Regions from separate parts of the Rhizobium bangladeshense genome, predicted to be linked through region 2. Evidence: predicted binding sites of a transcription regulator. Region 2 holds the regulator's gene; the other holds the start of a gene.
The links. The regulator PhoB, encoded in region 2, activates phosphate uptake and scavenging genes when phosphate is short. The targets are predictions, from matches to a motif close to TGTCATNNANCTGTCAT.
Positions count from the first base shown of each region.

Region 1: a site for PhoB is predicted at 2,264-2,280, ahead of J2J98_RS11780 (UDP-2,3-diacylglucosamine diphosphatase). Genes of this name have one in related genera too.

Region 1 is NZ_CP071612.1:2,409,327-2,416,587, reverse strand. Features, by position in the region: gene J2J98_RS11790 (FAD-binding oxidoreductase) at 1-1,275, shown strand, start outside; gene J2J98_RS11785 (histidine phosphatase family protein) at 1,389-2,138, opposite strand; gene J2J98_RS11780 (UDP-2,3-diacylglucosamine diphosphatase) at 2,312-3,154, shown strand; gene J2J98_RS11775 (MFS transporter) at 3,319-4,536, shown strand; gene dgcA (N-acetyl-D-Glu racemase DgcA) at 4,488-5,471, opposite strand; gene J2J98_RS11765 (MlaE family lipid ABC transporter permease subunit) at 5,555-6,739, shown strand; gene J2J98_RS11760 (ABC transporter ATP-binding protein) at 6,741-7,261, shown strand, end outside.
Region 2 is NZ_CP071612.1:513,139-520,399, forward strand. Features, by position in the region: gene pstA (phosphate ABC transporter permease PstA) at 1-1,279, shown strand, start outside; gene pstB (phosphate ABC transporter ATP-binding protein PstB) at 1,295-2,110, shown strand; gene phoU (phosphate signaling complex protein PhoU) at 2,155-2,868, shown strand; gene phoB (phosphate regulon transcriptional regulator PhoB) at 3,028-3,711, shown strand; gene J2J98_RS02505 (GcrA family cell cycle regulator) at 4,357-4,890, opposite strand; gene J2J98_RS02510 (aspartate aminotransferase family protein) at 5,311-6,510, shown strand; gene argF (ornithine carbamoyltransferase) at 6,548-7,261, shown strand, end outside.

The DNA.
Region 1 (7,261 bases), 1.9 Mb from region 2:
GGCCTGATCGCGCGGTGCGCGGGAGCGGCCGATGTCGTGCGCGCTGTGCGCTTTGCGCGCGACAACGATCTGCTCGTTTCGGTGCGCGGCGGTGGGCACGGCATTGCCGGCAATGCGGTTTGCGAGGGTGGTGTCGTCATCGATCTGTCGCCGATGAAATCGGTGCGGGTAGATATCGAGACACGCCGCGCCAGGGTCGAGCCAGGCGCCACGCTCGGCGACGTCGACAAGGAAACGCTGGCCTTCGGGCTGGTGCTGCCGACCGGCATCAATTCCACGACCGGCATTGCCGGCCTGACGCTCGGTGGCGGTTTCGGCTGGTTAACCCGCAAATTCGGGCTGACGCTGGATAATCTGATTTCGGTCGATGTGGTGACCGCCGAGGGCGAGCTGGTCAACGCGAGCGAGACGGAAAGGCCGGATCTGTTCTGGGCACTGCGCGGCGGCGGCGGCAATTTCGGCGTCGTCACCTCCTTCGAATTCCAGCTCAACCCGCTCCATCCTGAAGTTTTCGCCGGATTGGTCGTACATCCCTTCGCCGACGCGGAAAAAGTGCTTCGGGAGTATCGGCAGGCGCTGGAAGCAGCACCCGACGAGCTGACCTGCTGGATGGTGATGCGCCAGGCGCCGCCGCTGCCGTTCCTGCCGGCCGAGTGGCACGGCAAGGAGGTCGTGGTGCTCGCCATGTGCTATTGCGGAAACGTTGCGGCCGGCGAAAAGGCTGCGGCCAGATTGCGTGGGATCGGAAAGCCGATTGCCGACATCGTCGGCCCAATGCCGTTTGTTGGCTGGCAGCAGGCATTCGATCCGCTGCTGACACCAGGGGCGCGCAACTACTGGAAGAGCCAGGACTTCGCGTCGCTTTCGGATGCGGCGATCGGCTTGCTTCTGGACGCCGTGCGCGGACTGCCAGGACCCGAATGCGAAATATTCATCGGCCATGTCGGTGGGGCCGCCGGCCGTGTGCCGACCGAAGCCACCGCATTTCCGCAGCGCAGTTCGCATTTCGTCATGAATGTGCACGCGCGCTGGCGGGAAACCGGGATGGACGCAGGCTGCATTGGCTGGGCGCGTGAACTCTTCGAAGCCACCAAGCCGCATGCTGTGGGCACCGCCTATATCAACTTCATGCCCGAAGACGAGGTCGACCGGGTCGAAATGGCTTACGGGGCCAATTATGCGCGTCTTTCCGAAATCAAGCTGCGCTACGATCCGAACAATCTGTTCCGGATGAACCAGAATGTGAAGCCGATGGCGGCGGAGCAGGCTGCGTGAAGTTGAAGTAGGGCGGGAGGGGTTGAGTTGGCGCTGACCGTGGCGGACATGGACGTTTTCGCGGATGAAACGATGAATTGGAGAAGGACGGTGCGGCCTCGTTGGGGAGGGGTTTATCCACCGCCCTTCGGCGTTATCGTCACATCAGCGCCATAGGCATCGCGCAATTCGCTCTCCTGTCCCGGCTCCCGGTCGCAGGCCTGGTGCAGCAGGATTGATTGGTAGCCGTGGGAGCGGGTTCCCTCGATCAGCGTGACGTCGGCGTTTCCGGGATTGTCGGAGCGCTCGAACCAGTCGACCGAATGGTGGAGAAAATTCATTTCCACCGCGCGGTTGGTGACGCCATGGCCGACGATCGCTACGTTGTCGTCGTCATGTTCGGCGTCGCGCATGACCGTCTGGAGAAAGAGACGCACCCGCTGCGCCACGTCCGCCCGGCTTTCGCCGTCCGGCGGCCGCGCGTAGAATTTCCCGCTGTTATTGCGCAGTCTTGCCCATTTTTCGAATTCCTCGGGGAATTTCTGCTTCCGCTCCGCGTGATCATAGATCTCGGTGAAGAGACCGAAATCCTGCTCGCGGAGGAGATAATCTTCCCTGATGTCGCCGACAAAGCTTTCCGGCAGGGCTTCGAGCAGCGCATCCTTGCTCTGGCGTGTCCTTAAAAACGGGGAATACCAGATGTGGAGCTTGCCTCGACGTGCGCTCGGCAATGCTCTCAGGAAGGAAGCAATCGCACCGCCAGCCTCTGACGCCTGCCGGTAGCCCCACTGCGTCAGCGGCACATTGTGATCGCCGAATTGGCGGTAGGCCTGCTCGTTGATGTTGCCAAGGGACTCGCCGTGACGAACAAGGAAGAGACGCATCAGCCAACCCGCAGTGTCGAATGTGGAATCGCCATCATCATGAACGTGCCGGATGAACAGGGCAACATTGCCGGCGGACGATAGCGCTCGCGCAATGAACGGGTTTGCGAGGCTTTTCCCCACCTTGTCATCTTCCTGAAACACGAGTCTGGTTTTGGAAGGCTAGATGAAAGATGGGGCATGAGCGGCAGCTCGTGATAGACATGATGGAACCCAGACATTTCCGCACGCTCTTCATTTCCGATGTCCATCTCGGCTCGAAGGCCGCGAAGGCCGATTTTCTGCTGGATTTCCTGCGATACCACGAGGCAGATACGATCGTCCTCGTCGGCGATATCGTCGACGGCTGGCGCCTGAAGCGCAGCTGGTACTGGCCGCAGGTCTGCAACGATGTCGTCCAGAAATTGTTGCGCAAGGCGCGCAAGGGCACCCGCGTCGTCTATATCCCAGGCAATCACGACGAATTTCTGCGCGACTTCCCGGGCATGCATTTCGGCGGCATCGAGGTGGTCGAGCGCATGATGCATGACGGTGCGGACGGCAAGAAATACCTGATCCTGCACGGCGACGAGTTCGATGTCGTCGTCCGCAACGCCCGTCTGCTCGCCTATCTCGGCGACTGGGCCTATGATACGGCCATCCGCATCAATATCCTGCTCGCGGCCGTACGCCGCCGCCTCGGCATGCCCTATTGGTCGTTTTCCGCCTGGGCAAAGCTGCAGGTCAAGCACGCGGTCAATTTCATCGGTGAGTTCGAGCGCGTCGTGGCCGAGGAGGCTCGCAAGAGCGGTGCCGAGGGCGTGATCTGCGGCCACATCCACCACGCCGTCATCCAGGATATGGACGGCATACGCTACATCAACACCGGCGACTGGGTGGAAAGCTGCACCGCGGTCGCCGAACATGCGGACGGCACCTTCGAACTGATCACTTGGCGGGCACTCACCAGCGCCGTACCGGCGCTTGCAGCCGTCGAGCGTTCCGAAGAGGCGGAACTCGCCCCGCAGGCGGCGTGATTTTTGCGCCGTCGCAGCCGCGGCGGCTCTCCAGCAGTTTAGCCGTTACCGCGAGGTGACAGGCCCAATTTATTTCTTAAAACGTTTTCGGACGGCTATTTCTCGCAATAGTCCCTTCCGGGGTGGTGTGTTAGGACAGCGTCCAGTTTCCTTCAGGTCCACCTATGATTCCCGCTCAACATTCCCCGGGTGAGGGAGCGCCGCCGCGCTTCCGGCTGCTCAGCGCGCTGTCCTATTGCGCGCCGCTGCTCGTCAACGGCATCGTGCTGCCGTTCTTCCCCGTATGGCTGGAAACTCACAGCTTCAGCGATCATGAAATCGGCATCATCCTTGCCATACCGATGGTGGTTCGGGTCCTGGTGGCGCCCGTCGTCGCCATGTTCGCTGACCGCATGACGGAGCGCGCCGACGTGCTGCTCTGGTCGGGCGGCCTCTCGCTGCTGACGGCGATCGCGCTTTATTGGACGACGAGCTTCTGGCCGGTGACGATCGTCTTCGCGCTGCAGGGCGCTACCTTCGCACCCTATCTGCCTGTCATCGAATCGATCGTCATTTCGGGCGTGCGCCGCTGGGGACTCGACTATGGCTCGATGCGGGTATGGGGCTCAATCGCCTTCATCATCTCGACGCTTCTCGGCGGGCAGCTGATCGGCTGGTGGGGCGGAGGGATGGTGCTCGTCGTCATGATATTCGGCTTTACCATGACGGTGGTCATGGCGATCTTCTGTCCGCGGATCGGGCCGACGCGGCGTCGCGGGCAGCCGATCGATCTTCCGGCCGCGACCGGCCGCGGTCTGCGCGAACCGCATTTGCTGATGCTCCTGATCGGAGTCGCCATTCAGCAGTCAAGCCATGCGGTGCTGAATGCTTTTTCCTCGATCTACTGGCATCAGCTCGGCTTTTCCGGCACTGAAGTCGGCCTGCTCTGGAGCGCCGGCGTTGCGTCGGAGGTGACGGTCTTCTTCCTGTCGAAGCGTCTCAACCGACGCTTCAACGCCTGGACGCTGATCCGCTTCGGCTGCGCCGTCAGCGTCTGCCGCTGGATCCTGTTTCCCATGGATACCGGCTTTGCCGGCTTCTTTCTGTTGCAATGCTTCCACGGCTTCACTTATGCCTTCGTGCATACCGGCGTGCAGCGGCGGATCGTAGCGACGGTGCAGGAGACGCAAGAGGCCTCGGCGCAGGGCGCCTATTTCTTTTATGTCGGCATGGCGATGGGTTTGATGACTATTGCTTCCGGCTATCTCTACGCTTGGCTCGGCCTCGTCAGTTATTACGTCATGGCGCTCGTCGCGCTTTCCGGCCTTGGGCTCGTCATCTCAGCCTACTACCTTCAGCCCCAAAGGGCGCTGTCCGGCGGAAAGACCAGGGAAGCGGCGTAGCGCAGGCCGGGCTCGCGATCGCGCGCGAGCAGCAGAGGGCCGTCAAGATCGACGAAATCGGCATTTTGCGCGAGCAGCACGGCCGGCGCCATGGCAAGCGAAGTGCCGACCATGCAGCCGATCATGATCGAAAAGCCGAGCCTCTCGGCTTCGGCCTTCATCGCCAAGGCCTCGGTGAGGCCGCCTGTCTTGTCGAGCTTGATGTTGATGGCGTCATAGCGGTCGGCAAGGCTTGCGAGATCGCCGGTGTGATGGACGCTCTCGTCGGCGCAGACCAGCAGCGGACGGCGAATTTCGGCAAGCAGCGCATCCCGGCCGGCCGGCAGCGGTTGCTCGACAAGGGCAACACCGGCCTCTGCGGCGATCTGCAGGTGACGCTCGAGCACTGCTTCGGGCCAGCCCTCATTCGCGTCGAGAACGATTGCGGCATCGGGTGCGGCCGCACGGACAGCGCGGATGCGGCTTTCATCATCACCGGTTCCCACTTTGACCTTGAGCAAAGCGCGATCGGCATGTTCGCGCGCTTGGGCGGCCATCACCTCCGGCTCGCCAAACGATATGGTGTAGGCTGTCGTGAGCGGCTTCAGCGCAGTGAGGCCGAGGCGGGCTGCGACAGCCTGGCCCGTCCGTTTTGCTTCGAGATCCCAGAGAGCGCAATCGACGGCGTTGCGCGCCGCACCCGGCGGCATCGCCGACAACAGATCGTCGCGCGAAATGCCGGATTCAACCAGCGGGCGCGCTGCCTCGATCTGTGCGAAGACGCTCTCCATGGTCTCGCCGTAACGGCGGTAGGGCACACATTCGCCGTGTCCTTGCGCGCCTTCTTCTGTGACTGTGCATGTAACGACCTCGGCCTCCGTCTTTGCCCCGCGGGAGATGGTGAACGTTCCGGCAATCGGAAAGGAATTCATCTGGATATCGAGGGTGCGCGGCATTATTGCTATCCTGCAAGCATAGAAATTGGACGTTGCTTCTGTATATTGACCCGCCGGGCGGCGATCCGCTTCGCGAGTCGGCAATGTCGCCGCAAGCCTTGAAAGACACAAGTATCTTGAACGCCGAGAATCGCAACGCCGCCTCGCTGCAAGTGGACGACCGGTCAGATGGTTCGGGGCAGCACGTTCGTCTCAGCGGCAATTGGCGCAGCGCCTATGTGCATCTTGTGCTGCGCGACTTCGAAAAGCTTCGGCGAGAGAAGAACGGCGACTTGACGCTCGACCTCTCTGACTTATCAGACATCGATACCGCCGGCATCTGGTTGCTGTGCCGGCTGAAGAAGGAAGAGGAAGCGGCTGGACGCACAGTGCGCTTCGTCGGCACCAATCCGCATATCGACGAAATGCTGGAGATGTTTTCCGAGGAACCGGCCAAAGCGGAGCCGGAACAGAAGGAAAAGGTCTCGCTTGCCGCGCGCATCTTGGCGCCCATCGGCAAAATGACTTATGACATCTGGGATAATCTTGCCGCCTCGATGTATATTCTCGGCTCGGCGGTGCGCGGCGCGCAAATGAAGCTCGGCCGCGGTAGCGGCGTTTCGCCAGCCTCGATCGTCAACCAGATCGACCACATGGGTGTGCGCGCTGTTCCGATCATCCTGCTGATGTCGTTTCTGATCGGAGCGATCATCGCCCAGCAGGGCGCCTTCCAGCTGCGTTATTTTGGGGCGGAGGTCTTCGTCGTCGATCTCGTCGGCATTCTGCAGCTGCGCGAAATCGGCGTGCTCCTGACCTCTATCATGATTGCCGGCCGCTCCGGCAGCGCGATCACGGCCGAGATCGGCTCGATGAAGATGCGTGAGGAGATCGACGCGCTGAAGGTGATGGGGCTTAACCCGATCGGCGTGCTGATCTTTCCCCGGCTGGTGGCGCTCACCATCGCGCTGCCGCTGCTGACGGTATTGGCGAATTTCGCCTCGCTGGCGGGGGCAGCGGCCGTCGCCTGGGGCTATTCCGGCATCACTTTCGCCAATTTCCTGGCGCGCCTGCACGAGGCCGTGACGCTGTCGACCGTGCTGTCGGGCATGATCAAGGCGCCATTCATGGCACTCGTCATCGGCATCGTCGCCGCCGTGGAAGGGCTGAAGGTTGGCGGCAGCGCGGAATCACTCGGTCAGCACGTGACGGCCTCGGTGGTGAAGGCGATTTTCGTCGTCATCCTGATGGACGGACTTTTTGCGATGTTCTATGCAGCGATCAACTTCTAGTATGGCGGACCGCGTGAACGAGCAACGGATCGAAAGCGAAGGACAGGGCAGGGATATCGTGCTTTCTGCGCGCGACGTCACCGTTGCTTTCGGTTCGAAGGTGGTGCTCGACAATCTGAACCTTGATATTTATCGCGGCGAGATCCTCGGCTTCGTTGGCGCGTCGGGCACCGGCAAGTCGGTGCTGATGCGCACGGTGCTAAGGCTGCTGCCGCGCCGCTCCGGCACGATAAAGATCCTCGGCCAGGACTTCGATGAGCTCAACGAGCCGCAGCGCAACGCGCTCGACATGCGGCTCGGCGTGCTCTTCCAGCAGGGTGCATTGTTTTCGTCGTTGACCGTCAAGGAAAACATCCAGGTGCCGATGCGAGAATATCTCGATTTGCCGCGCTCGCTGATGGATGAGCTGGCGCACCTGAAGATCCGCATGGTCGGGCTTGCCGCCGATGCGGCCGACAAATATCCGTCCGAGCTTTCGGGCGGCATGATCAAGCGTGCCGCGCTTGCCCGTGCGTTGGCGCT
Region 2 (7,261 bases):
GGCGCCGCCGCGCCGCGATATCGGCATCAAACGCCGCTATGCCGCCGAGCGCCGGTTCCAGGCCTATGGCATCGCCGCCATCGCTTTCGGCCTCATCTTCCTCTTCATCCTGCTGTGGACGGTGATCGGCAAGGGCTACACGGCCTTCCAGCAGACGTCGATCACCCTGCCGATCGAATTCGCCGAGAAGACGATCGACCCGAACAACAAGCGCGCGACCGACCCTTCGGTGCTGATCGCCGCCAACTATCCGGTTCTGCTGCGCGATGCGATCGTCAAGCAGCTGAACATCAATGCATCCAGCCGTCCCGATGTGCGTGAGGCCACGGCCATGCTTTCCAAGGGCGCGCCGATCCAGCTGCGTGACATGGTGGTCGCCGATCCTTCGATCATCGGCAAGACCGTCAACGTCACGCTGCTCGCTGATGCTAATATCGACAGCGCCAACAAGGGCCAGATCGACCTTTCGGTCGAGGAGAAGAACCGCAAGGTCAGCGACAAGCAGGTCGGCTGGATGAACGAGCTGAAGGCGAGCGGTGCGCTGACCAAGGAGTTCAACACCGGTCTCTTCGTCAATGGCAACTCCAGCCGCCCGGAGGCTGCCGGCCTCGGCGTCGCCCTCATCGGCTCGCTGTATCTGATGCTGATCGTGCTGGTTCTGTCTCTGCCGATCGGCGTGGCAGCCTCGATCTACCTCGAGGAGTTTGCGCCGAAGAACAAGCTGACGGACCTGATCGAGGTCAACATCAACAACCTCGCCGCGGTTCCGTCGATCGTCTATGGTCTGCTCGGCCTCTCCGTCTTCATCAACTTCATCGGTCTGCCGCGCTCGGCTTCACTGGTCGGCGGCCTGGTGCTGACGCTGATGACCCTGCCGACGATCATCATCGCCACCCGCGCCGCACTGCGCGCCGTGCCGCCCTCGATCCGCGCTGCAGCCCTGGGCCTCGGCGCTTCGAAGATGCAGATGGTGTTCCACCATGTCCTGCCGCTTGCCATGCCCGGCATCCTCACCGGCACGATCATCGGTCTGGCGCACGCGCTCGGTGAAACCGCGCCGCTGCTGTTGATCGGCATGGTCGCTTTCGTCGCCAATGCACCGACCACGCCGCTCGATCCCTCGACGGCGCTGCCCGTGCAGGTCTATATGTGGGCGAACGAGGCGGAACGCGCCTTCGTGGAGCGTACTTCGGGTGCCATCATCGTCCTGCTCCTGTTCCTGGTTGCCATGAACATGGGTGCCATTCTCTTGCGTCGTCGCTTCGAGCGCCGCTGGTAAACGGAGTTAAACATCATGAACATGTTGACGGAAGCTGCAGTTGAAAAGGCGCTGGATCAGAAGATGAGCAACGTCCCGTATAAGATGATCGGACAGGATGTCTCCGTATACTACGGCGAGAAGCGCGCGCTTTTCGATGTCAACCTGAACATCCGCGAAAACACCGTAACCGCCCTGATCGGTCCTTCCGGCTGCGGCAAGTCGACCTTCCTGCGAAGCCTCAACCGCATGAACGACACGATCGAGGGTTGCCGCGTCACCGGCAAGATCACGCTGGACGGCGACGACGTCTATGATCCGGATATCGACGTCGTCGAACTTCGCGCCCGCGTCGGCATGGTTTTCCAGAAGCCGAACCCGTTCCCGAAGTCGATCTACGAAAACGTCTCCTACGGCCCGCGCATCCATGGTCTCGCAAAGTCGAAGGCCGATCTCGACCAGATCGTCGAGACCAGCCTGCAGCGCGCCGGCCTCTGGAACGAGGTCAAGGACCGCGTGCACGAGTCCGGCACCGGCCTCTCGGGCGGCCAGCAGCAGCGCTTGTGCATCGCCCGCGCCGTTGCCGTCAGCCCGGAAGTCATCCTGATGGATGAGCCCTGCTCGGCGCTTGACCCGATCGCCACCGCCAAGGTCGAGGAACTGATCCACGAGCTGCGCGAGAATTACACGATCGTCATCGTCACCCACTCCATGCAGCAGGCCGCGCGCGTTTCGCAGCGCACCGCCATGTTCCACCTCGGCAACCTCGTCGAGGAGAACGACACCGACAAGATGTTCACCAATCCGGACGATCCACGTACCCAGGACTACATCATGGGTCGCTTCGGCTGATTGCGGCGATCCGAAGCCTTCCCGTTATTCGAGGACAAAGCCCAATGGCATCGACACATATTTATTCTGCCTATGATGATGATCTGAAGTTCCTGTCCAGGCGGATTTCCGAAATGGGCGGCCTGGCCGAACAGATGGTCGCGGAATCCGTCCGGGCGCTGGTCAACGGCGACACGGCGCTGGCGCAGAAGGTCATCTCCGACGATGTGATCCTTGATCACACCGAGCGCGAAATCGGCGACAAGGCGATCGTCACCATCGCCCGCCGCCAGCCGATGGCCGCAGACCTGCGCGAAATCATGGGTTCGATCCGCATCGCCGCCGATCTCGAACGCGTCGGCGACCTCGGCAAGAACACAGCCAAGCGCGTCATCGCCGTGCAGAGCACCGGCGTTCCCCGCAAGCTCGCCCGCGGTCTCGAGCACCTGTCCGAGCTGGCGCTGGTCCAGCTCAAGGAAGTGCTCGACGTCTATACGACGCGCGCCGCCGACAAGGCGACCGCCATCCGCGAACGCGATAACGAGATCGACGCGATGTACACGTCGCTGTTCCGCGAGCTGCTGACCTACATGATGGAAGATCCGCGCAACATCACGAGCTGCACGCATCTGCTCTTCTGCGCCAAGAACATCGAGCGCATCGGCGACCACGCCACCAACATCGCCGAGACTATCTACTACATGGCAACGGGCGCCCAGCCGGAAGGCGATCGCCCCAAGGATGACAGCGCCAACACTGTCGGCGCCGCGACGGAATAATCGTCACGAACCAGCGGACCGGGCCAGCCGCCCGGACCAACCACTTGCGTGCGCGCCCGTTCGGGGCGCGCAAAGAGGTCGCAGCCAATTTCTGAAGATGCGCAGGACGCCTGCTTAATCGCCCCGGTTTAAGGCTTTTGCGCGAGGAGACGGACACGCATGATCCCGAGAGTCGCAGTTGTTGAAGACGAGGAAGCCCTGAGCGTACTTCTTCGCTATAACCTGGAAGCGGAAGGCTTCGAGGTCGATACCATCCTGCGCGGCGACGAGGCCGAAATCAGGCTTCAGGAGCGCACGCCCGACCTTCTGATCCTCGACTGGATGCTGCCCGGCGTCTCCGGCATCGAACTCTGCCGGCGCCTGCGCATGCGGCCGGAAACCGAGCGGCTGCCGATCATCATGCTGACGGCGCGCGGCGAGGAGAGCGAGCGCGTGCGCGGGCTGTCCACCGGCGCCGACGATTACGTCGTGAAGCCGTTCTCGACCCCCGAACTCGTCGCCCGCGTCAAGGCGATGCTGCGCCGTGCCCGCCCTGAAGTGCTGTCGTCGGTGCTGAAATGCGGCGATATCGAGCTCGATCGCGAAACCCATCGCGTCCACCGCAAGAGCCGCGAGGTCCGCCTCGGACCGACCGAATTCCGCCTGCTGGAATTCCTGATGTCGTCGCCAGGCCGGGTCTTTTCCCGCTCGCAGCTGCTCGACGGCGTCTGGGGCCACGACATCTATGTCGACGAACGCACCGTCGACGTCCATGTCGGCCGCCTGCGCAAGGCGCTGAATTTCTCCAACATGCAGGACGTCATCCGCACCGTCCGCGGCGCCGGTTACTCGATGGAGGCCTGAGGTTGAGGAGAGTGCATGTGGCCGGCGCTCCCGCCCGTGCAGCGGTTCCCAGGCCCTTCATCGCACCGGCGCTGGGTATGAGCCAGCACGGCCTCACCTCGGTCATCCAGGCACCACCTCTCCTCCGTCATCCCAGGGCTTGACCCTGGGATCCATGCGGCTGGCGCTGCGGGAGGAACGATGGCATTCAGCTGCAGGGAAGTTATCGAAGCCGAGTGCCTGTTGTGGATCCCAGGGTCAAGCCCTGAGATGACGGAGTGTGGGTTGGCGTTCTAGCCTAACGCCCGCTGATGCAGCTTGTGAAGCGGCGCTTTTGCCGCAAATTCATCGCGCCTGCGAGGGCTGTGCGTCTCGGCGCCACCTCTCCATCGCGCCTGCAGAGCCAACCTGTCCAGGCACCATCTCCCCTCCGTCATCCCAGGGCTTGACCCTGGGATCCATGCGGCTGGCACTGTGAGAAGCGCGATAGCATCGAACTGCAGGGAAACAATTGAAGTGGTGTGCTTGGTTGCGGATCCCAGGGTCAAGCCCTGGGATGACGGAAAGTGTGGTCGGCTTTGCTGCCAAACACAAAGGTCGCTTCCCCACTCCGATCATAAAAAACGGGCCACTCGGCCCGTTTTTTTGTCCGTGGATGCAGCCCGCTCAACTTGCCCGTGCAGCCGCCCGGCGCCGTTCGTTGACCGGCTGGTAGGCAAGCTTCTGATGATAGCCGCAATAGGGTGAGTTGTCCGGGGACTCGCAGCCGCAGAAATGGAAGTCTTCCTTCAGCGGATCGCCGACCGGCCACTTGCAGGTGCGTTCAGTCAGCTCCGTCAGGCCAAGGCGGCGGGAAATCGGCACGACTACGTTGCCGGCCGGCACATATTCCATCTCCTCGACCGCATCGACCTCGATCTCTTCCTTCAGCATCGTTGCGCCCTGCTGGCGGGTAACGGTGCGGGTGGTGATCCGGGAGGCGTAGTTCGGCGCACGCGGCGCTGAAGTCTGGCGCTTCGGCGTGCGCGCCGCTGTGGCTGTGCCGCCGGCCTTGGCACGGCCGGGAAGGCTCAGCCGGTGCACCTTGCCGATGACGGCATTTCGGCTGACCCCGCCAAGCTGCGCCGCGATCTGGCTGGCACTCAGTCCTTCCGACCAAAGCTTCTTGAGTTTCTCGACCCGCTCGTCTGTCCAGTTCATGCCCTGTCTCCACCTTTTGCGTTGGTGATGGCAGAATCCCTCACCGTTGTCCCGGAAGCCTCCGAAACAAGAAACGCCTGATCAATTTTGGTGACTAGTTCCGCCGCATGCAGTCTAGTAATTGAACTTTAACCTAGTGTGAGGCTGACTCCGTGACAAGAGTCGCGGGAATCCGGATGAATCGAATTTCAAGTTTTCCCCAACTTGCTGCCTCCGCGTGTCATTTCTGCAATAATGCCTGTTGAAGGCCGGAAACGCCCCTGTACTAGCTTGCTGCATGCGCTAAGGCCGCAGTTTTGTTGACATTGCAGCGCGAAAAGGAAATAGTACCGCTTGCCGCCGAAAGGCGGCATTTTTAATTTGTCGGGCTTGGTGTCTTTAGCCGGAGTCCGGGCATGACAACATTGGGAGACCCGCGCCATGGCTGAAGCCGCGCCGCTTTATGACACCTATTCTCGCGCCCCGCTGCGGTTCGAGCGAGGCGAGGGCGTATGGCTGATCACCGAAGGCGGCGAGCGTTATCTCGATTTCGGCGCCGGCGTCGCCGTGACATCGGTCGGCCACAGCAATCCGCACGTTGTCGCAGCGCTGAAGGAGCAGGCCGATAAGGTCTGGCACCTCTCCAATATCTATGAGATCCCCGGCCAGGAGCGCCTCGCCAAGCGCCTGACCGACGCAACCTTTGCCGACAAGGTGTTCTTCACCAATTCGGGCGCGGAGGCGCTCGAATGCGCCGTCAAGACGGCGCGCCGCTATCAGTTCTCCAAGGGCCACCCCGAGCGCTTCCATATCATCACCTTCGAAGGCGCCTTCCACGGCCGCACGCTCGCGACGATCGCCGCCGGCGGCCAGGAGAAATATCTCGAAGGCTTCGGCCCTAAGGCGCCGGGTTTCGATCAGGTGCCCTTTGGCGACATCGATGCCGTCCGCGCCGCCGTTACCGATGCGACGGCAGCAATCCTGATCGAACCGGTGCAGGGCGAGGGCGGTGTGCGTCCTGCAACCAACGAGTTCATGAAGGCGCTTCGCCAGATCTGCGACGAAAAGGGCCTGCTGTTGATCCTCGACGAGGTGCAGACGGGCGTCGGCCGCACCGGCAAGCTCTTCGCCCATGAATGGTCCGGCATCACACCCGACATCATGGCCGTTGCCAAGGGCATCGGCGGCGGTTTCCCGCTCGGAGCCTGCCTTGCCACCGCGGAGGCCGCTTCCGGAATGAAGGCCGGCACGCATGGTTCGACCTATGGCGGCAATCCGCTTGCCATGGCCGTTGGCAGCGCCGTGCTCGATATCATTCTCGCGGATGGTTTCCTTGAGCATGTGCGCGACGTGGCGCTCGTCTTCCGTCAGGGGCTTGCCTCGCTCAAGGATCGTTATCCCGACGTGATCGAGGATATCAGAGGCGAGGGGCTTCTGCTCGGCGTCAAGGCTGCGGTTTCCTCCGCCGAACTGCTGCAGGCGATCCGCGCCGCGCACCTGCTCGGCGTGCCGGCGGGCGACAACGTCATCCGCCTTCTTCCTCCGCTCGTCGTCACTGCCGAGGAAGCCCGCGAAGGGCTCGCGCGCCTCGAGCGCGCCGCCGAGAGCATCCGCGCCTCCAAGGTCAAGAAGACGGCTTGAAAGGATCGCCGCCTTCGGGCGCACGACAGGTAAGAACATGGCTCCCAAACATTTCCTAGATCTTTCGGCGGTCACATCAGCCGACCTCAGAACCATCATGAACGACGCGCTCGCCCGCAAGCAGGCCTTCAAGGCCGGCAAAGACGACAAGCCGCTCGCCGGCAAGATGCTGGCGATGATCTTCGAGAAACCGTCGACGCGCACCCGCGTCTCCTTCGACGTCGGCATGCGTCAGCTCGGCGGCGAAACACTCTTCCTTTCGGGCACCGAAATGCAGCTCGGCCGCGCCGAGACGATCGGGGACACCGCCAAGGTGCTGTCGCGTTATGTCGATGCAATCATGATCCGCACGACCGAGCATTCGCGCCTGCTGGAGCTTGCCGAGCACGCGACCGTGCCTGTCATCAATGCGCTGACGGATGATACCCATCCTTGCCAGATCATGGCCGATATCATGACCTACGAGGAGCACCGCGGCCCGATCAAGGGCAAGACCATCGCCTGGACCGGCGACGGCAACAATGTGCTGCATTCGCTGGTCGAAGGCGCCGCGCGCTTCGGCTACCGCATGAACATGGCCGTGCCCCTTGGTTCGGAGCCCAAGGATCACTATCTGAACTGGGCCCGCAATGAGGGCGCCGAAATCATGCTCTGCCATGATGCCGACCGTGCGGTCGCCGGCGCCGATTGCGTGGTGACCGATACCTGGGTCTCCATGAATCAGGAACATCGGGCCCGGGGTCACAACGTC